One region of the Bradyrhizobium sp. NBAIM14 genome, then DNA from elsewhere that is predicted to be linked to it. Evidence: predicted binding sites of a transcription regulator. Region 1 holds the regulator's gene; each other region holds the start of a gene.

The links. Region 1 encodes LexA, which represses DNA repair genes until DNA is damaged. Its sites were predicted from a motif close to TGTTCNNNNTGTGTTCNG; they were not measured.
Region 2: I6F28_RS18775 (ribonuclease T2 family protein) is a predicted target of LexA. The motif match lies at 1,472-1,489, and genes of this name have one in related genera.
Region 3: I6F28_RS12035 (single-stranded DNA-binding protein) is a predicted target of LexA. The motif match lies at 4,747-4,764, and genes of this name have one in related genera.

Annotation. Positions count from the first base shown of each region.
Region 1 covers NZ_JADYVQ010000004.1:171,844-181,405, forward strand. Annotated here, with positions in the region: gene I6F28_RS12575 (hypothetical protein) at 1-14, opposite strand, end outside; gene I6F28_RS12580 (molybdopterin molybdotransferase MoeA) at 146-1,354, shown strand; gene lexA (transcriptional repressor LexA) at 1,531-2,232, shown strand; gene I6F28_RS12590 (hypothetical protein) at 2,607-3,041, shown strand; gene I6F28_RS12595 (GAF domain-containing protein) at 3,259-4,200, shown strand; gene I6F28_RS12600 (ComEC/Rec2 family competence protein) at 4,207-6,486, opposite strand; gene I6F28_RS12605 (nuclear transport factor 2 family protein) at 6,610-6,996, opposite strand; gene I6F28_RS12610 (glutamine--tRNA ligase/YqeY domain fusion protein) at 7,014-8,690, opposite strand; gene gltX (glutamate--tRNA ligase) at 8,856-9,562, shown strand, end outside.
Region 2 covers NZ_JADYVQ010000007.1:19,545-29,106, reverse strand. Annotated here, with positions in the region: gene I6F28_RS18780 (23S rRNA (adenine(2030)-N(6))-methyltransferase RlmJ) at 1-610, opposite strand, end outside; gene I6F28_RS18775 (ribonuclease T2 family protein) at 734-1,426, opposite strand; gene I6F28_RS18770 (hypothetical protein) at 1,542-2,003, opposite strand; gene I6F28_RS18765 (hypothetical protein) at 2,187-2,486, shown strand; gene I6F28_RS18760 (DUF3617 domain-containing protein) at 2,533-3,063, shown strand; gene I6F28_RS18755 (ATP-binding protein) at 3,234-4,622, opposite strand; gene I6F28_RS18750 (response regulator) at 4,643-5,374, opposite strand; gene I6F28_RS18745 (MarR family winged helix-turn-helix transcriptional regulator) at 5,371-5,913, opposite strand; gene I6F28_RS18740 (branched-chain amino acid aminotransferase) at 6,251-7,333, shown strand; gene I6F28_RS18735 (YegJ family protein) at 7,639-8,163, shown strand; gene hisS (histidine--tRNA ligase) at 8,203-9,562, shown strand, end outside.
Region 3 covers NZ_JADYVQ010000004.1:55,157-64,718, forward strand. Annotated here, with positions in the region: gene coaD (pantetheine-phosphate adenylyltransferase) at 1-301, opposite strand, end outside; gene I6F28_RS12025 (hypothetical protein) at 569-826, shown strand; gene gyrA (DNA gyrase subunit A) at 1,006-3,738, opposite strand; gene I6F28_RS12035 (single-stranded DNA-binding protein) at 4,098-4,592, opposite strand; gene I6F28_RS12040 (outer membrane protein) at 5,041-5,823, shown strand; gene I6F28_RS12045 (outer membrane protein) at 6,063-6,761, shown strand; gene I6F28_RS12050 (outer membrane protein) at 6,986-7,741, shown strand; gene uvrA (excinuclease ABC subunit UvrA) at 8,019-9,562, shown strand, end outside.

The sequences.
Region 1 (9,562 bases):
AGCAGTTCTGTCATTGGCAGAAGATAAGCCGGGTCGAGACCAAAAGGAAGTGTGGTTCCTGGCTGGCAAGGGAGGCCTTTTGCTTCAGCTCCTCCGCTCGGCTAGAACTTGCCGACCCAGTCCTGATTTGTTGCGGAGTTCGCCCGTGGCCCTGATGCCGGTTTCTGACGCGCTTGCCGCGGTGTTGGCCGGCGTCGAGCCGCTGGCTGAACAGATGGTTTGCCTCGACGAGGCCTACCATCGTGTGCTAGCCCGCGATGTCGCGGCGCGGCGCACGCAGCCGCCGGAGGCGATGTCGGCGATGGACGGCTATGCCGTGCGCACGGCCGACGCGGCAAACGATTCGAGGTTGACCGTCGTCGGCGAGGTCGCGGCGGGCCGGCCGCTCGCGGGAAGCGTCGGCCCCGGCGAAGCCGTGCGGATCTTCACCGGCGGCGTCGTTCCCGACGGCGCCGATGCCGTCGTGATCCAGGAGGACACAGCTGCCGACGGCAAACATGTGACGATCAAGGAAGCCGCCATTTTCGGCCGGCACATCCGCCCTGCAGGCGTCGACTTCCGCGAAGGCGACGTGCTGCTGCGCAAGGGAATCCGCCTCACCGAGCGCGATCTCGCCCTTGCCGCCGGAATGAATCATCCGCATCTCGCCATCATCCGCCGCCCGAGGGTTGCCGTTCTCGCCACCGGCGACGAGCTCGTGATGCCGGGCACCACGCCTGGTCGCGGCCAGATCGTCTATTCCAACGGCTATGCCCTGCATGCGCTCGCCCGCAGCGAGGGCGCCGAGACCATCGACCTCGGAATTGCCGCCGATACACTGGAGGCGACGTCCGCCGGCATCCGCCGCGCGCGCGAGAGCGGCGCCGACATCCTGATCACGACCGGCGGTGCCTCGGTCGGCGACCACGACCTGGTCCAGCAGGCGCTCAAGGGCGAAGGCATCGCGATGGCGTTCTGGAAGATCGCGATCCGGCCGGGCAAGCCGATGATGCACGGTCGGATAGGCGCGATGCGCGTGATTGGCCTGCCCGGCAATCCCGTGTCGTCCTACGTGTGCGCCTTCCTGTTCATGGTCCCCTTGATTCGCGCCCTGTCGGGCCGTTCAGCGATTCATCATCGGCGCGAGCGCGCCGTGCTGGGCCGCGATCTCGCCGCCAACGACCAGCGCGAGGACTATCTGCGTGCGCGGCTGGAGGAGCGCGACGACGGCACGCGCGTCGCCCTTCCGGTCAGCCATCAGGACTCCTCCCTTCTTGCGAATCTCGCTGCGGCACAGGTACTTCTGGTGCGCGCACCGTTCGCGCCGAAGGCCGAGGCCGGCACGCCTTGCGAGGTGCTCCGGCTGCCCGTCTGAGCCGCCCAGCCACACGCATTCCGCGAGCTTGGCCGCGTTCACCATAAATTAAGCAGTTGCGGAACACATATCGAACATATAGTGTCCGTTCATGATTTGTTTCGAGGATGTAGCGGCTTAGTGCCGGCTTCATCGTGTCGGAATCGAACGACATCAACCGGGGGACTTTGGTCGAGATGTTGACGCGCAAACAATACGAGCTTCTGCGGTTCATCAGCGAACGTCTGAAGGAAAGCGGCGTGCCGCCGTCCTTCGACGAGATGAAGGATGCGCTCGACCTGCGCTCGAAGTCAGGCATCCATCGCCTGATCACTGCGCTCGAGGAGCGCGGCTTCATTCGCCGCCTGCCCAACCGCGCCCGTGCCATCGAGGTGATCAAGCTGCCCGAGCTCCAGGCCGCCGCCGGCAATCGCCGTGGCTTCACCCCGAGCGTGATCGAGGGCAATCTCGGCAAGGTGCGCGCGAGCTCCAGCCCGCCCGCGGACGAGGGCGAGCGCCCCGTCGCGGTGCCCGTGATGGGCCGCATCGCCGCCGGCACGCCGATCGAGGCGCTGCAGACCCGCAGCCATACCATCAGCGTGCCGCCGGACATGCTCGGCTCGGGCGAGCACTACGCGCTCGAAGTGCGCGGCGATTCGATGGTCGAGGCCGGCATCCTCGACGGCGACATGGCGCTGATCCAGCGCAACGAGACCGCAAATACCGGCGACATCGTGGTGGCATTGATCGACGACGAGGAGGCCACGCTCAAGCGCTTCCGCCGCCGCGGCGCCTCGATCGCGCTCGAGCCCGCCAATGCCGCCTACGAGGTCCGCATTCTTCCGCCGAACCGCGTGAAGATCCAGGGCAAGCTGATCGGGCTTTACCGGAAGTACTGATAACGGAAGTCTCAAGCGCCGCGCGCGCTGCGATCGGCATCGTCGATCCAGGATCGGAGCGGATACTTGCCCGCTCCGGCCGGTCTCTCGCGCCGGCTGTCCGGTCCATCTTCCCGCGCGACATTCCCCCGCGCAGGCGCGCAGCCATTTCTGCTTCGCCGGTAGAGTTGTGCCGGCAGTGCTGATAGCTCCGGCCGAATGCAAGGACGCGAGGTTTGTTCCTATCGAATCCGGGAAAGATAATGTGATCGCGCGCTGCGGACGCGAGCCGCAGATTTGCCCATAACCGAGCAGAGCGTTGTATGCTTCCACTCTGATAGAGGCCTGCGCCTCGAAAGAGACGCGGGTCGCTATCCCAGCATGAGGAGCACCCGATGTGTGACTACAGCCTGCATGCCGTCGCGACGCGCCCCGCCGAAGTCGGCGAGACGATCGTCACGACAACCTTCCGCGGCACCTCGACGCGCGGTTTCGCTTCCGAAGCCGATCCCTCCGTCGCGGTCTGTCTGCTGCCGGGGACGGAGCTCGCTTTCGCCGACAATGTCCGCTACGACAACCGCTGGATCTGGACGCGCACCGTGAACTCTCGCGTCGGCAAGTTCGGCAAGATCGACCCGCACATTCCCGATCGCCATCATGACGCGATCGAATTCCCCGACGGCAAATACGTGCTGGTGACGCAGCTCGTCGAAGGCCAGCGCGCGACCGTGCTGCAATTGCCGGTGACGCAGCCAGCCCCCGAGCGCGAGCACAAGCCGCAGATCGTCGCCGACACGCGGCCCACGATCACGCGCCTGCCGATCGGCTGACGCCCTTCGGCCGACAGGCCGAGCCCGGGATTGAAATTGCCGTCGCCGGCCGAGGCCGGCGAGCCCGGCAAGTTTGTGTTTCAGGACATTCGATCGGCGAGCCCACCGCCGCGCCTCGTCGTCGCACGAAGTTTGGGCCGTGCTGCCCGCATTTTGAACGTCCGCTCCGCAGCCAAATGACCGATGCTGTCGTGGTTTGAGGCGGCGGACACGCTCGATGAAGACCTTCATTCGCGTCGTTGAACTTTGGGTACCCGACCGGACGCGCAGGCGGCTGGAATTCGGCGGCGGCCTCTACGACGATGGGCTGTCCGCGTTCAAAGCCGTCAGCGAAGAGCTGCACTTCGGATATGACGAGGGACTTCCCGGCAAGGCCTGGGCCTGTGGCCACCCCGTCATCCTCACGAAATTCGCCAACTCCTATTTCAAGCGGACCGATCAGGCCGCTGCGGCCGGCCTCACCTGCGGCGTGGCGGTGCCGGTGTTCGCGGGCGAATTCCTGCAAGCCGTGCTGGTGCTGTTCTGTGGCGACGACGAGGCGCACGTCGGCGCGATCGAACTCTGGCACAACGATCCTGATCTCTCGCATGAGATGGGGCTCGTCGATGGCTATTACGGCACCGCGGACATGTTCGAATTCAACTCCCGCCACACCAGATTTCCGCGCGGCTTCGGCCTGCCCGGACGCACCTGGAAGGCGGGCCTGCCGCTGATCATCAAGGACTTGCACGACGCCAAGAGTTTCCTGCGCTGGGAGGACGCCGCCAAGGTCGGGATCAATCTCGGCGTCGGCGTGCCCTACCGAACCGGTACCGACCAGACCTGGGTTCTGACATTCCTCTCCGCGCAGGCAACGCCGATTGCACGACGCTTCGAGATCTGGGTCCCGAACGAGGACCGTTCGGCGCTGGTCTTTCGCGCCGGCGATTGCAGCGCGCAGACCGACCTCGCCGCACGCTATGCGGCGCAGTCCATCGCCAGGGGCGAAGGCAGCATTGGCGGCGCCTGGGCCGCCGGCATGCCCGCGCTCAACGACGATCTCACCCGTGACGGCTCGATCGCCGGCTCCGAAGCCTGCGCAGCCGGGCTGAGCCGAATGGTGGCCCTGCCGGTCATCGGCAACGGAAGGCTTGACGCCGTGCTGGCCTGGTATTTGTGATCCGCGTCAATCGTCGGCCTGCAAGTCGGCCTCCGATGGCGTTGCGTCCCGGTTGCGGGGCACGGCCGCCTTCGGCACGAGGCTGCCGTCGAAATCTCCCTCGCCGGCGCCGGCCGGCAGCCAGGGACGGCTTGCTCCCCTCGTCCTCACCGCCTGCACCGGAAAGCCCTCGCCGCGTCTCGTCAGAGCCAGTGCGCCCTGACTGGCAAGACCCGCCCGATCGACCACCATCGCCGCGCAATCGGGTGGCGCAGGCCGCGCCGTCACCACCAGCGCGGCGCGGCTGCAATCATCGGCCAGCGCGTCGATACGCGTCGCCAACGCGATCAGTCGTCCGTCCGCGAGCGGCGCCACGCAGCCGGTCTCGTCACACGACACCCCACTCGCCAACGAGGCGTTGCCGGCATCGCGCGGATCGGCATCGGCAGCCAACCACTCCTTCAGCAGGAAGCTGTCCTTGCTGGCGCGGATCACCTGCAAGCGCCCATCCCCGCCCCGGATCGCGACGCTCGCGCCATCCCCGGCAATCAGGATATCGGGCTGCCGCACCGACAGTCCCCAGAGGATCGCTGCCAGCAGCACCAGGGCGCCGGACCAGCGCAAGGGCGTGCGCAACAGGCCCATCACGATGAGCCCGAGGCTCGCTGCGATCAGCGGCGCGATCCCGAAGGCGGGAATGCGGCCGACGGCGCCCGGCAGGGCCGCCACCCAGCGCGCGACCAGGACCATCCACTCGATGCCGATCCCCATCAACCACCAGAACACGCCGTCGAGCCCGAAGGGCGCCGCGAGCAGCCCCAACAGCCCGGCCGGCATCACCAGCGCCGAGACCACCGGCATGGCGCCGAGATTGGCGAGCACGCCGTATGGGGTCACGCGATGGAAGTGGAAGGCGGCGTACGGCGTGGTCGCGAGCCCCGCGATCAGCGAGGCCAGGAACAGCATCGCGATCTCGCGGCCGCCCCACAACGCGATCCGCGCCGTCGCGGAATGATCGGGCGAGGCGAGCAGGTTCGGCATGCCGATCTGCACCAGCGCCACCAGCCCGAGCGTTGCCGCAAACGACATCTGGAAGCTTGGATGCACCAACGCCTCCGGCGCGACCGCAAGCACGATCAGCGCGGCAACCGCCAGCGTGCGGAAGGTGATGGCGCGGCGGTCGACCATCACTGCGATCAGCACCACCGCCGTCATGAAGAACGATCTTTGCGTCGCAACCTCCGCGCCCGACAGCAACAGGTAGAACGCGGCCGCGACCAGCGCCGCGGCGGCCGACCATTTCTTGATGGCAGAGCCGGCCGCCAGCCCCGGGATCAAGGCCAGCAGCGCGCGCACCGCGAAGAAGACGACGCCGGCGACAACCGCCATGTGATAGCCGGAGATCGACAGCACATGGCCGAGTCCCGAGACGAACATGGCATCGTTCACGGGCGCGGTGATCGCATCGCGCCGCCCCGTGAGCAGCGCCGTCGCAATCGCGCGGTTATCGCCTTCGAGCGTTGCGCGGATGCGCGCATCGATCGCATCGCGCAGGCCCTGCATGAAGGCCGCGTAGCGCAGCCGCAGGCCGCCAGCATCCGGCGGCGTGGACGCCGTGATCGCGCCCATCACGAAGCCGGAGGCGCCGATGCCCTGGAAGAACATGTCGCGCGAGAAATCATAGCTGCCGGGGCGCACCGGCGAGATCGGCGGGAGCAGCCGCGCCTTCAGCTGCACGAAGCTGCCAACCTCAGGCGCCGTGCCCTTGCGCACCGAGAGGCGGACGCGCTCGAGCTTGACGTCGCTGCGCTGCGCCTCCATCGCGCTGACGCGCAGCACGAAACGGTCGGTGCGCTCGCGGATGTCGCGCGCTTCCACGAAGCCCGACAGCGACACCGAATAGAGCGGTTTTGCCAAAACGGTGTGCGCGATACGCGCGGTCTTCCAGGTCGCCACGGCAAAACCAGCCGCGACCGCCGCGAGCATGATGGCGGGCGCAAACAGCCGGCTCCGCCGGAGCAGCACCGCGCCGAGCATCAGCGCGATGGCTGTGGCGGCAACCACCCACAGCACCGGCTCATGATCGGCGGCGAAATAAAGCGCAATGCCGCCGCCGAAGGCGACCGGCACCCACGGCAACAGCCGGCCAGGCCCGGCCTCGCCCCGAGCCCATTGGCGCAGCGTCTCGATGATCGCCGGCCAGATGCCGAGGCCCGCTGGCGCCAAGCCGCCGGCCGGGGCGGCGCGGCCGACCGGCCACATCCCGGCAACTCCCTGGGACCGTCCTGGCCGGCCCGGCTCCGCCATTCCCCTGCACCTTACGATACGCGACGGCTGCGGAGGCTACCGGACCGTGCGGCTGCACGAATAGCGGTACGGATCGGGAACAGGCGAAGAGCGCCCTACTTTTCTCCGGGCTGGCGCCCGTTGCTAGATCAGCGGCGCCTGCGAGGAGGCGTGGTGATTGACGATCTTCCACTCGCCGTCCTCGCGGATGATGACCCAGCTCATCTTGACGACGAGATCATCCCGCTCGCCCGCGAGATCGAACGTGATGGTCGCGGCCATGTTGATCAGATCAGGGCCGGCCTGCGCGGCGTGCACGTCGGAGAAGGTCGCGCTCGGCCTCCCCCAGCGCGGCAGGCCGTTGAAATAGTCGGCGACGCCATCTCGGCCGCGATAGAGCTTCGGATTGGAGCCGAAGAAGAACGCGTTCCTCGCATAGAGCGAGGACAGCGCGGCCGCATCGAGCGCCGCGAAGCCGGCGCACCATTTCGCGATGATGGCGGAAACGATGGCGTCGGCCTCGCTGCTCATGTCCTGCTCAGCCCTTCTCAACCCTTGGCGACTTCCTTCGCGAACGTGTCGCGCAGACCGATCGTGCGCGAGAACACCGGCTTGCCGGGCGTCGAGTCCTTGTCACGCACGAAATAGCCCTGGCGCTCGAACTGCATCGGCTCGGTCGAATTGCTCTCCGCAACGGACGCCTCGACCCGCGCATCGGCGAGGATCTCCAGCGAGTTCGGGTTGAGATCGGTCGCGAAGTTCGAGGCATCCGGGCTCGGATTGGCGAACAGCTGGTTGTAGATGCGGATCTCCGCCGGCTTGGAGGCCGCCGCCGGCAGCCAGTGCATGGTCGCCTTGACCTTGCGGCCGTCGGGCGCGTTGCCGCCCTTGGTCGCGGGATCATAGGTGCAGCGCAGCTCCACCACCTCACCCTTGTCGTTCTTGATCACGCCGGTACACTTGACGAAATAGGCATAGCGCAGCCGCACCTCGTTGCCAGGCGACAGGCGGAAGAACTTCTTCGGCGGGTTCTCCATGAAGTCGTCCTGCTCGATATAGAGCTCACGGCCGAACGTGATCTTCCGCGTGCCGGCCGAGGGATCGTCGGGATGATTGATCGCCTCGAGCTCCTCGGTCTGCCCTTCCGGATAATTCTCGATCACCACCTTGAGCGGCTTCAAGACCGCCATGCGCCGCTGCGCCGTGCGGTTCAGCTCCTCGCGGATGCAGAACTCCAGCATGCCGACATCGACCACGCTGTTGGCTTTGGCGACGCCGATGCGCTTGACGAACTCGCGAAGTGCAGCCGGCGGCACGCCGCGGCGACGCATGCCCGCCATGGTCGGCATGCGCGGATCGTCCCAGCCCGCGACATGGCCGTCGCGGACGAGCTGGGTCAGCACGCGCTTGGACAGCAGCGTATAGGTGAGATTCAGCCGCGCGAATTCGTACTGATGCGGCTGTGAGGGCACCGGCAGCTTCTCGATGAACCAGTCGTAGAGCGGTCGGTGGTCCTCGAACTCCAGCGTGCAGATCGAATGCGTGATGCCTTCGATGGCATCCGACTGGCCGTGGGCATAGTCGTAGCTCGGGTAGATGCACCATGCGTTGCCGGTGCGCGGATGGTGCGCATGCAGGATGCGGTACAGCACTGGGTCGCGCAGATTGATGTTGCCCGCGGCCATGTCGATCTTGGCCCGCAGCACGCGCGCGCCGTTGGGGAATTCGCCCGCCTTCATGCGGCGGAACAGGTCGAGGTTCTCCTCCACGGAGCGTTCGCGGAACGGCGAATTCTTGCCGGGCTCGGTCAACGTGCCGCGCGAGAGGCGGATCTCCTCCTGGGTCTGGTCGTCGACATAAGCGAGGCCGTCGCGGATCAGCTGCTCCGCCCATTCGTACAGGCGGTCGAAATAGTCCGAGGCGAAGAACAGGTTCTTGCCCCAGTCAAAGCCGAGCCAGCGCACGTCGGCCTGGATTGAATCGATATATTCCTGCTCTTCCTTGACCGGGTTGGTGTCGTCGAAGCGCAGGTGGCAGCGGCCCGGAAACTCCTGGGCGACGCCGAAGTTGAGTGCGATCGACTTGGCGTGGCCGATATGCAAGTAGCCGTTCGGCTCCGGCGGGAACCGGGTCACAATCTCCTTGTATTTGCCCTGATCGAGGTCGGCCTGGATGATGTCACGAATGAAATCGCGCCCAACCTCAGCTGCCACCGGTTCTGTCATTACGAAAATCCTGTAGGGAAATCAGCGGTCCTTCTGCCAAATTCGCGTGGCCGCGCCAAGAGCTTACAAGAGCTTAAGCAAGGCCTGCCGGGTCCGCCGTCGCCCTTTAGTTATGTCCCGTTCCTGCTATACACCACCGCCTCCAATGCATAGGCCCTGCCAAGAATGTCCGATTCCGTCGTCACGCGCTTCGCTCCCTCGCCGACCGGCTTCCTCCATATCGGGGGCGCCCGCACGGCGCTGTTCAACTGGCTCTATGCCAAGAAGCACGGCGGCAAGATGCTGCTGCGGATCGAGGACACCGACCGGGAACGCTCCACGGAAGCGGCGATCGGCGCCATCCTCGACGGGTTGAAGTGGCTCGAGCTCGGCTGGGACGGCGAGGTCATCTACCAGTTCGCCCGCGCCGCCCGGCACCGCGAGGTCGCCGAGCAGCTGCTCGCCGATGGCAAGGCCTACCGTTGCTACGCCACCGCCGAAGAGCTCGCCGCCATGCGCGAGAAGGCGCGCAGCGAGGGGCGCACCCGCCTCTATGACGGCATGTGGCGCGACCGCGACGCGGCCACGGCGCCGAGCCACGTCAAGCCCACCATCCGCCTGCGCGCGCCGCAGACCGGCGAGACCGTGATCGAGGACCAGGTCCAGGGCCGCGTGGTCTGGCAGAACGAGAACCTCGACGATCTCGTCCTGCTGCGCGGCGACGGCAACCCGACCTACATGCTCGCCGTGGTGGTCGACGACCACGACATGGGCGTCACCCATGTGATCCGCGGCGACGACCACCTGATCAACGCCGCCCGCCAGAAGCAGATCTACGATGCGATGGGCTGGGAGCTGCCCAGCATGTCCCATATCCCGCTGATCCACGGCCC
Region 2 (9,562 bases), on a different contig from region 1:
GCCGGTTCTTGGCGGGATACCAGATTACGTAGATACCGGTCGGCCATTTCGCGAACGCTGCCGAGAAGGCTTCGCCGAGCCGCTCGAACTCGTCCTTGGCCTCGAACGGCGGATCGATCAGCACGAGGCCACGCCGCTCCTTCGGCGGCACGAAGGCCGGCAGCGCCACCCAGCCGTCGAGGTCGACCACGCGGGCCTGCTCGTCGCGGCGCAGCGCATCGATCAGCGCTTTCCGTGCCTTCGGCTCGAGCTCGCAGGCGACGAGCCGGTCCTGCGGCCTGAGCAGGCCGCGCGCGATCAACGGCGAGCCCGGATAGGCCTTGAGCTCCCCCTTCGGATTGAAGGCGCGGACGATGTCGAGATAGGGCTTCGTCAGCGCTGCGCTCTCGTTGGACAGGCGCGCCTGCAGCAGCCGCGCGATGCCGGTCAGCCATTCGCCGCCGCGGCGCGCCTCGTCGCTGTCGAGATCGTAGAGGCCGGCGCCGGCGTGGGTGTCGATGACGCGGAACGCTGCCGGCTTGTCCTGCAGATAAGTGAGGATGCGCGCCAGCACGATGTGCTTGATGACATCGGCGAAGCTGCCGGCGTGGAAGGCGTGGCGGTAGTTCATGGCGGAGAGGACTACGTTGTCTGGCGCGATCCTAACCCCTGTCATTGCGAGCGCAGCGAAGCAATCCAGAAATGCGTCCGCGGAGGCACTCTGGATTGCTTCGCTGCGCTCGCAATGACTGAGCTACCCGCCCCTGATCGGCGGCATCGTCACCTGGTCGCGGCGGCAGGCGCGGCGCTCGATCTCGTCGCAGGCGCGGAATTGCAGGTCCTTGCTGAGGCAGATGCGGACCTCGGACAGCCGTGTCCGGTTGCAGGTGACCGAGACGGCGGCATTGCTGAGACCCGGATTGGCCTTGATGAAGGCCTCCTCGACCTCCGCTGGCGCGACGGTCTTGGCCTGCGCCAGATCGAGATATTCGGCCGGAATCTTGATCGCAGCGCGCGCCTTGCGGATCATCTCGAAATAGCCGCGGCCCTCCAGCCCGGAGCAGGTGCCGTGCTTGTCCCATTCGTTGAAGATCAGGCCCGGCGCCGGCATCAAATCGAGCATCGAGGAGACGATGTTGCGGTTCAGCCGCGGCGCCGGGCGCTGGCAGTATTCCGGAAAACCGTTCTCGTATTGCGGCCACAGCCCATGCACCACGAAGGCGTAGGGCCGTCCGCCGCATTGCATCTGGGACCGGCCGCCGCGTTCGGCGGCTTCCTCGCAGAACGAGGGCGACCATGAAAGCGCCAGCACATAGAAATCGAACTCGCCCGGGGCGTTCTGCCGCTTGTCCTGTGCCTTCGCACCGCCGGCGAGGCTAGCCAACCCCGCAGCAAGAGTGAGCGAGATCATCAAACGGGACAACGAACGCAATCTGGAGTAAAACATGGCGACGCCCCTCAACTAGACTGTACAAACAGCCTAGCAGGCGATGGGAACATTTCAAGAACAAAATTGGAGCTGTCGTCGGCCGGCTGATCAGCCCAGCCAGCCGCTGCTGGAATCAGGGCTTGGCGGCGCGGCACGCCGGGTTATAGGCCCAGTTGCGATCCACCCCGACGACGCACCATTCGACGCCGTTGCCGTAGGAGGCGAAGCCGCCATCCTCGATGATCGAGAAATGCACCTTGCGCGGCTTGCCGTCATTGAGCATGGCCTCGCCGGTGCAATAGCGGCGCGGAATGTTGTCGGACTGCCAGGGCCGGAACGCGGTTTCGCGAACGGCGGAGAAGCCGGTGATCTGCAACGAAGAATTCCAGAACTTGGATTCCTTTTCGGCGAATTCGTGCACGATCCTCGGCAGAGCCCAGTCGCAAGGGGCGACGGCGCCGTCATAGCGCGGCCCGCTCAGCCAGAAATTCAGCTCCAGCGGATTGGCGGCCCTGGCCTCGCCGAGTGACAATGCTCCGAACATGAGGCCGAGCACGGCGGCGAAACGGAGCGATTTCTCGAAGGGGGCGCGCATGATCAATCCGGGCAGCTAAGGTCTTGCGAAGGCCGGACGGTGCCGCGAAGGTTGGAGGAGGTCAAGTGCAGCGCGGCAACACTTCGCAAGGACTTGACCAAGTGTCGCGGCCAACAGGGGTTCGGTTCTTTTCACGTGCGTCGCGGCACCGTAAACTGGCGCCAGCCAATTGGAGTGACGGGAATGCGAATCATTGCGGCCGCGGGCCTTCTTGCCAGCCTGGTTGTCTCAGGCATGATGGCGAGCCAGTCGGCGCGCGCCGATTACGTGCCGCCGTTCAAGGGCAACGACACCGGCGGCATCATCGCCTATTCGATGGCGACCCGGGTCGATGCGCGCCAGGTCGCGGTCGATCATTGCGCCCGCTACGGCAAGGTGGCGAAATTCCTGGCCGTGCAGGGCTATGAGGGCGGCTACATCTCGTTCTCGTGCCGCTGGGTGCCTTATGGCGCCGCCGACCGGCCGATCCGCACACTGTACTGAGGCGCTGTCGTAGGCGCCGCACCTCTCTCAGCCGGGAGCTTCCCTCATGACGCGCAAACTCGCTTTGCTCGGCTCGATGCTTTGCCTCGCGTTGTCGGCAGGCAGCGCCAGCGCCGACGAACTGCCGCTGCGCAAGGCCGGTCTTTGGGAGATGAAGCTGGTCACATCGGGCTCGCCCATGCCCGAGATGACCATGCAGCACTGCACCGACGAGACCGTCGACAAGGAGATGAGCAACAACGTCTCCCCGATGGCCAAGCAGATCTGCGCCAAGCAGGAGATCAAGAAGACCGCGACCGGCTATGTCAGCGATTCCGAGTGCAGCGTCGCCGGCGTCAGCACGACCTCGCATGCCGAGATCACCGGAGACTTCAACTCGGCCTACACGGTGAAGACGACCTCACACGCCAAAGGCGGCGTTGCTGGTGCGGCGGGGCGCGATAGCACGACGACGCTGCAAGCCAAGTGGCTCGGGGCCTGCAAGCCGGATCAGAAGCCCGGTGACATCGTCATGCCCGGCGGCTTCAAGATGAACACGCGCGACATGGACAAGCTGAAGGCGCTGCTGCCGAAGTAGGTGTACTCTTTCCCTCTCCCCTTGTGGGAGAGGGTGGATCGCCGCAAAGCGGCGAGACGGGTGAGGGGTTTCTCTCCGCGAATTCAATGAGGCTTGGACGCGCGGAGAGATACCCCTCATCCGGCGCTTCGCGCCACCTTCTCCCGCAAGGGGAGAAGGGAAGACCCCACCTACACCGGTATCCGCACGCTCGCCCTCAATCCTCCCATCGGGCTGTCACCGAGCGTGATGTCGCCGCCGTGCGAGCGGGCGATGTCGCGGGCAATCGCGAGCCCCAGGCCGGTGCCGCCTTCGTCCTGGTTGCGGGCGTTGTCCAGCCGCAGGAACGGCTTGAATACCTCTTCGCGCAAGTGGGCGGGAATGCCGGGGCCGTCATCGTCGACGGTGACGGTCAAATAACGGTGATCGCGTTGGCCGGTGATGGCGATGTTCTTGCCGTAGCGCGCTGCGTTGGTGACGAGGTTGGCGAGGCAGCGCTTGAACGAAGCCGGCTTCACCGTCACCACGGGCAGGCCGTTGAAGGCGACGGTCGCGGTATGGCCGTGACGCTCGGCATCGCTGCGCAGCTCCTCGAGCGCCTGCGCCATGTCGGTCGGCTGCGACTGCTCGCCGGAATCGCCGCGGGCGAACGCAAGGTAATCCTCCAGCATCATCGACATTTCGTCGACGTCCTTGCGCATGCCTTCGAGCTCGGGACTGTCTCCGATCAGTGCCAGCTCGAGCTTGAAGCGGGTCAGGATGGTGCGCAGATCGTGGCTGACGCCGGCGAGCATCGCGGTGCGCTGCTCCATCGTGCGCTCGATGCGCGACTTCATCTCCAGGAAGGCGACGGCCGCGCGCCGCACCTCGCGCGCGCCGCGCGGCCGGAAATTCGGGGCCTCGCGGCCCTTGCCGAAACTCTCGGCGGCATCGGCGAGGCGCAGGATCGGCTTGATCTGGTTGCGCAGGAACAGCACCGCGACGATCAACAGGATCGAGGACGTGCCGACCATCCAGAACAGGAAGATCTCCGAGTTCGAGGCATAGGCGGCGCTGCGCTGCGCGAACACGCGCATCACGGCGTCGTCGAGCTGGATGCGGATCTCGACCAGGTTGGAGCGGCCGACCGTGTCGATCCAGAACGAGCGGCCGATCTGGCGGCCGAGCTGCACCGACAGCGTCTGGTCGAGCAGCGAGAAGAACGGTTTTGGTCCCGGCGGCGGCATGTCGCCGGCAGGCAGGAAATCGACGACGAGGCCGAGCCGCTGCTGCGCGATGCGGCGGATCTCGGTGCGGTCCTTGTCCTGCGGATAGCCCTTGTAGACGTCGATCAGCGCGGCGATGTCCTGCACCACCGCGGCCGACAGGCGGCGCGTCACCGTGTTCCAGTGCCGCTCCATGAACACGAAAGCGACGACCGATTGCAGCACCACCATCGGTACGATCATGATGAGGAGCGCGCGGGCGTAGAGGCCGGTCGGCATCCAGCCCTTGAACGCGTTGCCCATCCAGCCGTTCGCGGCGGAGACGCGGCCGGCGGCGCTCTTCAGAAGCGTCAGGCCGGTATCTATCGTGCTCATCTGGCGCGCTTCACTGCGGTTCAGGGCGAGGCCACCAGGCGGTAGCCGATGCCGCGCACCGCCTGCAGGAACAGCGGATTGGCGGGATCGGTCTCGATCTTGCGCCGGAGGCGGTTGATCTGCACGTCGACGGCGCGCTCGTTGACGCTGCCATTGCCGGTCAGTGCGCTGCGCGGCACGGTCTCGCCCGGCGTCTCCGCGAGAATCCGCAGCATCTCGCGCTCGCGGTCGGTGAGGTGGATGACCTCCTCGCCCTGGCGCAATTCGCCGCGTTCGAGATGGTAGACATAGGGGCCGAAGGCGATCTTCTCGATCGTCGTGGCCTGCGGCGGCGGCGCGGCGCGCTTGAGGATGTTGTTGATGCGCAGCGCCAGCTCGCGCGGTTCGAACGGTTTTGCGACGTAATCGTCGGCGCCGATCTGCAGGCCCTCGATGCGGGCTTCCGCCTCGTGGCGCGCCGTCAGCATCACGATCGGCACCGACGACGAGGTGCGGATGAAGCGGGCGAGGTCGAAGCCGGTCTCGCCGGGCATCATGACGTCGAGGATCAGGAGATCGAAATGCAGGCCCATCAGCTTCGAGCGCGCATCACCGGCGCTCGCCGCGGTGGTGACGCGGTAGCCTTCACTTGCAAGAAAGCGCGAGAGCAGGTCGCGGATGCGGCGGTCGTCGTCGACCAGCAAGAGATGCGGGGCATCGTCGGCCGGTTGCACCGGCGGGCGCGCGAGCGTGGCAGCGAGCGGCACGGTCACTCCTTGGCGTCTTGTTTGACGGCAGCGAAGATCGTCTCCAGCACCTTGTCCGGATCGTCGCGGTCGATCATCGCGCGCAGGAAGCGCTTGACCGTCTCGGCGTCCTGCGGACCCATCTCCGCGAGCGCCCTGGTGATCCGCGTGGTCTGCAGCCCGGCGAGCTTCTGCACCAGCGCCTCGCCCTTCGGCGTCGCGTAGAGCAGGCGCTGGCGACGATCGTTGTCGCCGGTCTTCTGCACGATATAACCCTCGTCCAGGAGCTGCTTCAGCACCCGGCCGAGCGACTGTTTGGTGATGCGCAGGACGTCGAGCAGGTCGGCGACCTTGAGCCCGGGATAGCGGTAGACGAAATGCATGACCCGGTGATGGGCCCGGCCGAAGCCGAACGCCTCCAGCTCCTGGTCGGGATCGCCGACGAAATCGCGATAGGCGAAGAACAGCAGCTCGATGATATCCCAGCGCAAATTGCCTCCATCGCCTGCGGCCGGCCGGGGCGCGGCAGCGTCTTGAGAAGGAGTCGCGAAATTTATGTCAGGCATATTGACGTATCTTGGGTTCAATGTTACAAAACGATCGACCCGCACGAAATTTTAGATCGTTTCGCGCCGGGTGGCATCGGAGCAGGACGGCCGGAGAGAGCCGGACAGGCGGCGACGGCCGAAGCAGATCTACCGTGCGATTGTCGAGCGGCATTTCGGCAAAACATACTGGACTTCCGCCTTCCGCAAAAGCATGTCCTCGATGACATGCTGGCTGCGGAAACCGGCCGTAACATGGCTGGCGGCGGTCCGGCCAGAAACCAATCAAGCCAGCCGGGCCCGAACGGGCAGGCGGGCGCGAGAAACAGCGCCGCCACCGGCAGCGGGAGGCAAGGACATGAGCATGACATTCGACATCCAGCCCGCATCCAATCCGACGCCCGAGAAGGACCGCGTCGCCAAGCTGGTGGATCCCGGTTTCGGGCGGGTCTTCACCGATCACATGGCAATCGTCCGCTACAACCAGGCCAAGGGCGGCTGGTACGAGGCGAAGATCGAGGCACGCGCCAACTTCCAGCTCGATCCCGCCGGCGCGGTCCTGCACTACGCCCAGGAGATCTTCGAAGGCCTGAAGGCCTACAAGCGCGACGATGGCGGGGTGAACCTGTTCCGTCCCGACGCCAATGCGCGCCGCTTCAAGGACTCGGCCGATCGCATGGCGATGGCGCAGCTGCCCGAAGACGTCTTCATCGAGGCGGTCGAGCAGATCGTGCGCATCGACCGCGCCTGGATGCCGGGCGGCGAAGGCAGCCTTTACCTGCGGCCGTTCATGATCGCGAGCGAGACCTTCCTCGGCGTCAAGCCGTCGTCCGAATACATCTTTGCGGTGATCGCCTCGCCGGTCGGCTCCTACTTCAAGGGCGGGCCCGCGCCGGTCTCGATCTGGGTGTCGGAGAACTACACGCGCGCCGCGATCGGCGGCACCGGCGCGGTCAAATGCGGCGGCAATTATGCCGCGAGCCTGCGCGCCCAGGCCGAAGCGATCCAGCACGGCTGCGACCAGGTCGTCTTCCTTGACGCGGTCGAGCGCCGCTACATCGAGGAGCTCGGCGGCATGAACGTGTTCTTCGTGTTCGAGGACGGCTCGCTGTCGACGCCGCCGCTCGGCACGATCCTGCCCGGCATCACCCGCGACTCCATCATCACGCTCGCCCGCGACGCCGGCAAGACGGTGCGCGAAGAACCCTATACGCTCGAGCAGTGGCGCAAGGACGCGGCCTCAGGCAGGCTGAAGGAAGCCTTCGCCTGCGGCACCGCCGCGGTGATCTCGCCGATCGGCAAGGTGCGCTCGGTCAGCGGCGATTTCGACATCTCGGGCGGCGCCGCCGGCCCCGTCGCCATGGGCCTGCGCAAGCAGCTCGTCGACATCCAGTACGGCCGCACCAACGATCCCCACAACTGGATCCGCAAGGTGTTTTGATCACCCTCCCCTGGAGGGGTCCGGGACTAGCGTAGCTCGCCCGTGGGTCGATCGCGCGCAGCGCGAGCGGGGTGGGGTGATCTCTCAACACGGGCAGTGTTCGATGTGGAGAGACCCTCACCCCACCCCGTCTCTCATCTTCGCTACGCTCAGATGCGAGCCGACCACGGGCGAGCTACGCTCGTCCCGGGCCCCCTCCAGGGGAGGGTAAAAAGCGCAACGTTTGTGGCTTATTGCGCACTGAACGTGCTGCTGCCGACGTGCGACAAAGCCAGGACACAACAAGCGTCCCGGACATCGCGATCATGGCAACAAAGCTCTCCCAACCCATGAAATGGGTCGTTCTCGCCGCCATCACCGGCGTTTGCGTTTTCGGCATCCTGACCGTCGGCCCGACGCACGAGGTTGCTGCGCAAGACCGCTCGCCGATCGTCGATGTGCGCACCGGCGATCCCGAGATGAACACCGCGATCGCTCGCGCCCGCGGCTCGCTGCCGACCTTCTGGGCCTCCTATGAATCGCCCAAGCCGTCCGAGTCTGGTCACGCTTTGAAGGTGCGCTTTACGACCCGCAAGGGCGGGGAGCACATCTGGATCGGTGAGGTGAAGAAGCTGCCCGACGGGACCTTGACCGGCGTCTTCGCCAACGAGCCGCGCGATCTGCCGGGCAAGCGAGCCGGCGATAAGGTCAAGTTCGCGGAGGCCGACATCTCGGACTGGATGTTCATGCGCAACGGCAAGATCGTCGGCGGCGAGACCATCAAGCCGACGCTGAAATCGCTGCCGAAGGCCGACGCGGACGCGCTCCGGGCGCGAATGGAGCAGCCGTAGGGCAGTTGCCGCCCCGCGCCGCGGCTGGTAAACGCCCGCATGGCCGAGAAACCCAAAAAACCCCAGAAACTGAAGGCGCGCCTGCCGCGCGGGCTCGAGGATCGCGACCCTGCCGCGATCCGGGCGACGCGCGAGATGGTCGAAAAGATCCGCGCCGTCTACGAACTCTACGGTTTCGAGCCGGTGGAAACGCCGGCGATGGAATACACCGACGCGCTCGGCAAATTCCTGCCGGACCAGGATCGCCCCAACGAGGGCGTGTTCTCGTTCCAGGACGACGACGAGCAATGGATCAGCCTGCGCTACGACCTCACCGCGCCGCTCGCGCGCTATGTCGGTGAGCGCTACGGCACCGACGGTCTGGTGCTGCCCTATCGCAGCTACCGCGTCGGCTACGTCTTCCGCAACGAGAAGCCCGGCCCGGGCCGCTTCCGCCAGTTCATGCAGTTCGATGCCGACACCGTCGGCTCGGCGACGCCGGCGGCGGACGCCGAGATCTGCATGATGGCGGCGGACACGATGGAGGCGCTCGGCATCGCGCGCGGCCAGTACGTGGTGAAGGTGAACAACCGCAAGGTGCTCGACGGCGTTCTGGAAGCCATTGGCCTCGCTGGTGAGGACAATGCGGCGCGCCGACTGACCGTGCTGCGCGCGATCGACAAGCTCGACAAGTTTTCCGCCGATGAAGTGCGCAAGCTGCTCGGTCCCGGACGCTGGGATGGCGGGGAGGAAGGCAAGGGCGACTTCACCAAAGGCGCCAATTTGAGTGCGGCGGAAGCCGATGTTGTTCTCGCCATCACCAAGCCGCGCGAGGATTGGAGAGAAGCAATTGCCGCGGCAGAAACCTATCTCGCCAAGAGCGAAGTCGGTCAGGCCGGCGTCAGCGAGCTGGAAGAGATTGCAAAACTGGTCACGGCCTCGGGCTATGGTGCGGATCGTATCAAGATCGATCCCTCGGTCGTGCGCGGCCTCGAATATTACACCGGTCCCGTCTACGAGGTCGAACTCCTGCTCGATACCAAGGACGAGAAGGGCCGCCCGGTGCGCTTCGGCTCGGTCGGTGGCGGCGGGCGTTATGACGGCCTCGTCTCGCGCTTCCGCGGCGAGCCGGTGCCGGCAACCGGCTTCTCGATTGGCGTATCGCGGCTGCAGGCCGCGCTGACGCTGCTCGGCAAGCTCGACACGCGGCCCGAGTTCGGCCCGGTCGTCGTCACCGTGTTCGACCGCGACCGCGTGGCCGACTACCAGAAGATGGTCGCGAGCTTGCGTACCGCGGGCATCCGCGCCGAGCTCTATCTGGGCAACCCGAAGAACATGGGCAACCAGCTCAAATATGCCGATCGCCGCAACTCACCTTGCGTCATCATCCAGGGCTCGGATGAAAAGGCGCGCGGCGAAG
Region 3 (9,562 bases), 120 kb from region 1:
GGTCGGTGCCGTCGCGCAGGCCCCGGATCATGATGGTCGCGCCGTGCTTGCGCGCCGCGGTCACCGACAGATCGTCGAACGTCGTCGCCTCCAGCACGCAGCCGGCCTGCGCCGCAATCGGACCGCAGACCTCCTCGAGCATCTTGAGGCGCTCCTCGGTCGAGAACAGCGGCTTCTTGCCGGGATGCACCCCGATCGCGACCACGAGCCTGTCGCACAAGGAAACGCTGTGCCGGACCACGTCCAGATGGCCGTTGGTGATGGGGTCGAAGGAACCTGGGTAGAAGGCGATGCGCGGCATGGCCCCGTCCTACCGCGCCCCGCCCGGGCCGGCAAGCCGGGCAGGTTCCTAGCCCGTTTCCGGTCCAGCCCCTCCGAAAATGTCCCGTTGGGCGTCAGCGGCAGCCGGTTTGTTTCGTCCTCGGGCGGCCACGAAACAAAACGGAGCGCGAACGAAACCATTTCCCACATCGGCGAAGACGTCCGGAAACTGGCCATGGTTACTAATCCGGCCAACGAATGACGGGCCGCGTACTGGGCGTAGGCGGCCGCATCACAGGGGACTGTCATGATCAAGACCATTTCAGCGATCGCTCTGTCTGCGTGTGTTGCCGCGGCCCTCACCCTCCTGCCCGGCTTTGCCCCGAAGGTCGAAGCCAGCGTGCCGCAGCCGCTGGCCAAGAGCGACCGGCTCGACATCCGCAGCATCGGCCGTGACTGCTCGCAGCAGGCCTGGCCGAACTTCGAAGCGTCCTGCCTGCGTAGCGCCGGCACCAAGGCCAACGTCCGCGAGGCCCGCCTCGTGACCGCCAACCGCACGCCGTAATCGGATCTGTCAGGTTCGTGTCGGGCGGGTCCCTCAAGACCCCAGGAATTTCTGTGACGTCTCGTCGCAGACTACGCGACGCTCGCGCCCGTCGGAATGGCCCGACGGGCGCGATCTCGTTCAGGGGGCACTATCGGCTGCGAGGAACGGCGGGTGGATGAGTCCCGATTCGCCAGCCTCTATTCCCCGTTCGCTCCATTCCCGTTCTCGGCCTCTTCCGTGATGTGCTCGACTGACACCACGTGCTCGTCCTCGGCGGTGTCGAACACGATCACGCCTTGCGTCGAGCGGCCGGCGATGCGGATGCCTTCGACCGGGCAGCGGATCAGCTGGCCCTTGTCGGTGACCAGCATGATTTGATCCGCCTCCTCCACGGGGAACGAGGCGACGAGATTGCCGTTGCGGTGGTTGACGCTCATAGCGACGATGCCTTTGCCGCCGCGGCCGGTGGTGCGGTACTCGTAGGACGAGGTCCGCTTGCCGTAGCCGTTGACGGAGACGGTCAGCACGACCTGCTCCTGCGCCGACATCTCGACATAGCGCTCCTGCGGGAGCTGGAAGCTGCCCGAGGTCTCCTCGGCCTCGGCATCGGCCGGCGCCTCGTCTGCGGCGGCTTCGCCCGCGACCGCGCGGCGCATCTTCAAATAGGCCGAGCGCTCGTCCGAGGTGGTGTCGACGTGGCGCAGGATCGCCAGCGAAATCACCTTGTCGCCTTCGCCGAGCGCAATGCCGCGCACGCCCATCGAGGTGCGCCCGGTGAATACGCGCACATCGGTGACGGGGAAGCGGATGCACTGGCCGCCCGCAGCGGTCAGCAGCACGTCGTCGCGCTCGGTGCAGATCTGCACGTCGACGATCGCCTCGTTGTCGTCGAGCTTCATGGCGATGATGCCGGAGCGGCGGACGTCAACGAAGTCGGACAGCTTGTTGCGCCGGACGTTGCCGCCCGTGGTCGCGAACATCACGTCGAGCTGGCCCCAGGTCGATTCATCCTCCGGCAGCGGCATGATGGTGGTGATGCGCTCGCCCTGCTCCAGCGGCAGGATGTTGATCATGGCCTTGCCGCGCGCGTTCGGCGCGGCCATCGGCAGCCGCCAGACCTTTTCCTTGTAGACCTGGCCGCGCGAGGAGAAGAACAGCACCGGAGTATGGGTCGAGGCGACAAAGAGCCGGCTGACGAAGTCCTCGTCGCGGGTCTGCATGCCGGAGCGGCCCTTGCCGCCGCGGCGCTGCGCCCGGTAGGCCGACAGCGGCACGCGCTTGACGTAGCCGGCGTGCGAGACCGTGACGACCATGTCCTCGCGCTGGATCAGGTCCTCGTCCTCGACCTCGCCCTCCTGCTCCATGATCACGGTGCGGCGGGGCGTTGCGAACTCGGCCTTCACCTCGGCAAGCTCGGTCTTGATGATGTCCAGGATGCGCGCGCGTGAGCGCAGGATCGCGAGATAGTCGCCGATCTCCCCGGCGAGCTTCGACAGCTCGCCGCCAATCTCGTCGCGGCCGAGCGCGGTGAGACGTGCGAGACGCAATTCGAGGATCGCCCTCGCCTGCTCCAGCGAGAGGCGGATCGTGCCGTCCTCGTTGATCCGGTGACGCGGGTCATCGATCAGCGTGATGATGTCCTCGACGTCGCGCGCAGGCCAATCGCGCGTCATCAGGGTGTCACGGGCCGCCGCCGGTGTCGGCGAGGTGCGGATCACCTTGATGATCTCGTCGATGTTGGCGACCGCGATGGCGAGGCCGACCTGCTCATGGGCGCGCTCACGCGCCTTGCGCAGCTTGTACTTGGTGCGCCGGGTAACGACCTGCTCGCGGAAGCCGACGAAGATCGTCAACATATCCTTCAAGTTCATCGTCTGCGGACGCCCGGAATCGAGCGCAACCGCGTTGACGCCGAAGCTCGTCTGCAGCGGGGTGAACTTGTAGAGCTGGTTCAGTACCACGTCGGGCACGGCGTCGCGCTTGAGCTCGACGACGACGCGATAGCCCTCGCGGTCGGACTCGTCGCGCAGATCGGAGATGCCCTCGATCTTCTTTTCCTTGTAGAGCTCGGCGATGCGCTCGACCATCGTCGCCTTGTTCACCTGATACGGAATCTCGGTGATGACGATCGCCTCTCGATCCTTGCGAATGGTCTCGAACGTGACCTTGCCGCGCATCACGATGGAGCCGCGGCCGAGATGGTAGGCGCTGCGGATGCCCTGGCGTCCGAGGATGATGCCGCCGGTCGGGAAATCCGGGCCGGGAATGATGTTGATGAGCTCGTCGATGGTCAGCGAGGGATTGTCGATCAGCGCAATACAGGCGTCGATCACCTCGCCGAGATTGTGCGGCGGGATGTTGGTCGCCATGCCGACGGCAATGCCGCCCGCGCCGTTGACCAGCAGGTTCGGGAACCGCGCCGGCAGGACCACCGGCTCCTTCTCGGAACCGTCGTAATTGTCCTGGAAGTCGACGGTGTCGCTGTCGATGTCCTCGAGCAGCTTCAGCGCGATCTTGGTCAGGCGGGACTCGGTGTAGCGCATGGCCGCCGCCGGGTCGCCGTCGACCGAGCCGAAATTGCCCTGCCCGTCCACCAGCAACTCGCGCATCGAGAAGTCCTGCGCCATGCGCACCAGCGCGTCGTAGATCGCCTGGTCGCCATGAGGGTGGTATTTACCCATGACGTCACCGACGATACCGGCGGACTTCTTGTGCTTCTTGTCGGGCGTGAAGCCCTGCTCGTTCATCGAGAACAGGATGCGCCGATGCACCGGCTTCAGGCCGTCGCGCGCATCGGGCAGCGCGCGCGACACGATCACGCTCATGGCGTAATCGAGGTAGGACTTCTTCATCTCGTCGAGGATGGAGACGGGGCGAATGTCCGAGGGTTGCGCCGGCTGGTCGCCGGGCTTGTTATCGTCGTCAGCCAAGGGGAAATCCGGTGAGGGTTTGTCTGGGAATCATATAGCGCATCCGGGGTCGGATAACCACCCTGACCGCCCTCGGAAAGTCCTTTTTCCGCTTATTCTTCCAATAACTTACGGCTTCGGAACAGCGCCCTGCACGCCCCCGGAATCGGTCCTTCATGAACGCCCGCAACGCCGGCCTGAACACGCGTCAAGGGGCCTCCGGTCAACCCGTTTTGCCCGGCTTGATACGAACCTCACCCCACACATGAAGCGCGCCCGGAAAATCCGAGCCCGTTCAGTCAATTAGGAATGTCTCCTGACGGGGAGGCGCAAGCGGCGCCGAGGTTGCCGCCGCATCTCCGTCGAGTAATCCCGCCCTCTCAGAACGGGATATCGTCGTCCATGTCGCTGTTGCGGCCGCCGCCGGCGGCAACGGGACGGCGCGGCGCGCTGCTGACGGGTCCGGAGGAGCCGAAGTCGCCGCCCGGCTCGTCGCCGAAGCTGCCACCTCCGCCGCCGCCACCGCGGCCGTCCAGCATCGTCAGCGTTGAGTTGAAGCCCTGCAGCACGACCTCGGTCGAGTATTTCTCGACGCCGCTCTGGTCGGTGTACTTGCGGGTCTGGAGCGCGCCTTCGATGTAAACCTTTGCGCCCTTCTTCAGATACTGTTCGACGATCTTGCAAAGCGGCTCAGAGAAGATCACGACGCGATGCCACTCGGTCTTCTCCTTGCGCTCGCCGGTGTTCTTGTCGCGCCAGGTCTCCGAGGTCGCGATGCTCAAATTCGCGATCGGCCGCCCGTCCTGGGTGCGGCGGATTTCGGGATCCTTGCCGAGATTTCCAACCAGAATGACCTTGTTGACGCTTCCCGCCATCGCCGCTCTCCACTCCGAATGCCACTGAATTTCAAAAGGGCGAATCCGCTGCCCGCGTTCCTCTGCGCCCGCTAGGGCGACCCTATACGCTTGCGGGCACCGATCAGCCTGCCACCCCCAAGGTTATCCCCACATATAGCATCGCGCGCACGTTTGTTCCAGATTTGTTCTTCGGCACGAGCGAGCGGAAATTTCCCGCATGTCCTCTCATGCCACAAAAAAGGACAGCCCTCGAATGGAACCTTTTTGGGTTCCCGAGTATGGCAAAAACCATTTAACATTCATCAAGTTGGAACCCATTCAATCAATCCGCAAGTGTGGCATTCCGGAGACGGACTCTGCCCTTTCCTTAGGCTACCTTTGCCTTGGAATTGATTCATATGGGTGTCGCGTCTGATCAGCCGCTTCGGGGACTTTCATGAAGCGGACGAAACTTGGGGAGACTGCAATGAATAAGATTCTTTTCGGCGTAATCAGTGCAATGGCAATGGGGCTGTCGGCTCCGGCAAGCGCGGCGGATATGGCTGCGCGTCCCTACACCAAGGCTCCGGCCCCGGCGGTCGCCGCGGTTTACGACTGGAGCGGCTTCTACATCGGCGTCAACGGCGGCGGCGGCACGAGCCGCAAGTGCTGGGACTTCGTGACCCCGGTCACGGGCGTTCTGGTGGCTGAAGGCTGTCACGATGCGACCGGCGGCACGGTCGGTGGTCAGATCGGCTACCGCTGGCAGTCGACCAATTGGGTGTTCGGCCTCGAGGGCCAGGGCAACTGGGCTGACTTCTCGGGGGACAACGTCAGCCTCCTCTTCCCTGGAAGCGCTTTGGTCACCGGTGATCGTAACCGCTCTCACATCGATGCTTTTGGCCTGATCACGGGCCAGGTCGGTTATGCCTGGAACAACGTGCTGCTCTATGTGAAGGGCGGCGCCGCCGTAGTCGGGGACAAGTACGACGTCTATGCCGCGCCTGGCACGCCTGGCGCCGGCACGCTGCTGGCGTCGGCTCGCGAGACCCGCTGGGGCGGCACCGTTGGCGCCGGCCTGGAATTCGGATTTGCTCCGAACTGGACGCTCGGCGTCGAGTACAACCACATCTTCCTCGGCGACCGTACGATCGCCTTCACGACGCCTGCGGGCGTTGCCTTCGGGAGCGATCGCATCAGTCAGGACGTCGACATGGGTCTAGTCCGCCTGAATTATCGCTTCGGCGGCCCGTTGGTCGCGAGGTACTGATATCCCTCTCATTTCGCGAGCAAATGGAAGGGCCGGCCCTGCGCCGGCCCTTCTTTTTTTCGGCACATGCCTGGACGTAAATAAGTCAGTAACCATCACCTTTTGGACTGTTGTGGCTTTTCGGAGACACAACTTGCGGCTTTGGTGGTGTAAAGACGGCGTCAGTTGGGCCGTTTGAGTCCGCTGCCCTTCCGCCACGGAAGGCAACAACAGAAACTGGGACTGGGATTAAGTTGAAAATGAAGAAGGTTTTGTTGGCTTCGGCCTGTTTGTTCGCTCTCGCGGCCCCCGCTTCGGCTGCTGATCTGGCAGCCCGCCCCTACACCAAGGCGCCTGCGCCTGTTGCCTCGGTCTACAACTGGACCGGCTTTTACCTGGGTATCGTCGGTGGCGGCGCCTGGGAAAACAGCTCCGATGATCCGCGCATGCAGGGCGGTTTCGTCGGCGGCACCGTTGGCTACAACTGGCAGACCTCCAACGTCGTGTTCGGCATCGAAGCTGATGGCGCGTGGGCTGACGTAAACGCCTCGGCGACCGGTCTTGTTGATTTTGGTGGCGCCCTCGTTCCCACGACGGTCAGTTCGCGTATCGACGCGCTCGGCACCGTGCGTGGTCGCATCGGCTGGCTCGCTTCCCCGAGCGTCCTGCTGTACGCCACGGGTGGTTACGCCTGGATCAACAACAAGATCAGCGTCAGCGCGCCCCCTGTTCTGAGCCTCTCGGAGAGCCAGTTCCATTCGGGCTGGACGGTCGGCGCGGGCGTCGAGGCGATGTTTGCTCCGAACTGGTCGGTCAAGGGCGAGTACCTCTATCGCAGCCTGGGCGGCGAGACCTACTTCTCGGGCGTCTTCCCGGTCAACACCGGCACTCTCGACCTCCACACCGTGCAGGTCGGCGTGAACTACCACTTCGGCGGCCCGGTCGTCGCCAAGTACTGAGCTTCGTCTCTGACGCATCATCGTCACGAAAGGCCGGCCTCGCGCCGGCCTTTTTGTTTGTTGCGGCCGCCCGTTCGCTCGCGCTTTTCGAAGGGGTGTGGCCGCTGGGTGACACAACCTTTGGCTTCAATGGTGTAAAAGCAATGACGTTGCTTGAGTCATAAGGTCCGCTGCTCTTCCGCTCTCCGGAAGACCGGAATGAGAAATGGAAGTGGGGAATGGATATGAAGAAGCTTTTGCTGGCTTCGGCCAGCTTGTTCGCACTCAGCGCGTTGGCACCGGCCTCGGCGGCCGATTTGGCAGCCCGCCCCTACACCAAGGCTCCGGTGGCACCGATCGCGGTGTACAACTGGAGCGGTTTCTACCTCGGCGCCAACGCCGGCGGTGGCTGGAGCCGCAACTGTTGGGATCTCACCAGTGTCGGCCCCTTCGTGGTCGCTCCGGCGGTGGCCGAAGGTTGTCACAATGCGACCGGCGCACTCGTCGGCGGCCAGATCGGTTATCGCTGGCAGTCCGCCAACTGGGTATTCGGTCTCGAAGCCCAGGGGGACTGGGCTGACCTGAAGGGTTCGAACATCAGCTCGCCTGCCGCGCTCGCGCCGCTGGTGAACGAGACCAGGATCGACGCCATTGGCCTCTTCACTGGCCAGGTCGGTTATGCCTGGAACAACGTGCTTTGGTACGTGAAGGGCGGCGCTGCCGTCACTCACAACAAGTACACTGGCAGTTTTGGCGGCGTTACGCTCGACACCGCGAACGAAACGCGCTGGGGCGGTACCGTCGGCACCGGCATAGAATTCGGCTTCGCCCCGAACTGGTCGGTCGCTGTCGAATACAACCACCTGTTCATGGGCAGGCACAACGAGACCTTCACCTTCCTCGGCGTGACCACTCGCACCGACAGCATCAAGCAGGACGTGGACATGGCTACCGTTCGACTCAACTACACCTTCGGTGGCCCGGTGGTCGCGAAGTACTGAACTTCCCTGCCGAGGTCACATCGTCACGAAAGGCCGGCCTCGCGCCGGCCTTTTTGTTTTGGCTGGGTGCTCCGCGAGCGGTTCCGCGCGTTCCTGCTGCCAGATCCCGCCAGCACGCCAACAATCCGTTGACGATTCGCAAGTCCCACTGGAAATCCGCCGCCGTTCTTCCTACGTTCGCTGCCATACCCATCGGCGCCGATCCCGGTTCCGGGCGCAGCGCGCCTTTTTTGTTGGCGCGATCGCGCACCTTTGGGCTTCCTTGAGGGCAACTCGGATGGATGAAGTGATCAAGGCGAAGCGCCAACAACAGAACGCGGGCTCCAGCCTGCGCGCAATTACGATCCGCGGCGCGCGCGAGCACAACCTCAAGAATATCGACGTCGAGATTCCCCGCGACAAGCTGGTGGTGTTCACCGGGCTATCCGGCTCCGGCAAATCCTCGCTCGCCTTCGACACCATCTATGCCGAGGGCCAGCGCCGCTACGTCGAATCGCTGTCGGCCTATGCCCGCCAGTTCCTGGAGATGATGCAGAAGCCCGACGTCGACCAGATCGACGGCCTGTCGCCGGCGATCTCGATCGAGCAGAAGACGACGTCGAAGAACCCGCGCTCCACCGTCGGCACCGTCACCGAGATCTACGACTACATGCGCCTGCTCTGGGCCCGCGTCGGCGTGCCCTATTCGCCGGCCACGGGCCTGCCGATCGAGAGCCAGACCGTCTCGCAGATGGTCGACCGCGTGCTGGCGCTGCCCGAGGGCACCCGCCTCTATCTGCTCGCCCCCGTCGTGCGAGGCCGCAAGGGCGAGTACAGGAAGGAGCTCGCCGAATGGCTCAAGAAGGGCTTTCAGCGCGTCAAGATCGACGGCACCTTCCATGAGCTGGCGGAAGCCCCTAGCCTCGACAAGAAATTCCCGCACGACATCGACGTGGTGGTCGATCGCATCGTGGTGCGTGCCGATATCGGCCAGCGCCTCGCCGAGAGCTTTGAGACCGCGCTGAAGCTCGCCGAAGGCCTTGCCGTCGTCGAGTTCGCCGATGCGCCCGCGGCGGCTGCGCCTGCGGAGGAAAAGAAGAAGACCGCGAAAATCCACGACAAGAGCGGGCCCGAGCGCATCCTGTTCTCGGAAAAGTTCGCCTGCCCGGTCTCCGGCTTCACCATCCCCGAGATCGAGCCGCGCCTGTTCTCCTTCAACAATCCCTACGGCGCCTGCCCCGCCTGCGGCGGCCTCGGCGTCGAGCAGCATGTCGACGAAGACCTCGTCATCCCTGAGAAGGATCTGACGCTGCGCAAGGGCGCGATCGCGCCCTGGGCCAAGTCGTCGTCGCCCTATTACGTGCAGACGCTGACCGCGCTCGGCAAGCACTACAAGTTCACGCTCGACACCAAGTGGAAGGATCTGCCGAAGAAGACGCAAAACGCGATTCTCTACGGCTCGGGCGAGGACGAGATCAAGTTCTCCTACGAGGACGGGGTGCGCTCCTACGACACCAAGAAGCCGTTCGAAGGCGTCATCACCAACATCAACCGCCGCTACCGCGAGACCGAGAGCGAGTGGGCCCGCGAGGAGCTGGCGAAATATTTCCACGACGTCCCCTGCGAGGGCTGCAAGGGCTTTCGGCTCAAGCCCGAGGCGCTCTGCGTCAAGGTCGGCGGCAAGCATATCGGCGAAATCTCGGAGCTGTCCGTGAAGGGCGCCGGCGCATGGTTCGAGACCGTGCCGGAGGCGCTGAACGCGCAGCAGAACGAGATCGCGGGCCGCATCCTGAAGGAGATCCGCGAGCGCCTCACCTTCCTGCTCGACGTCGGCCTCAATTA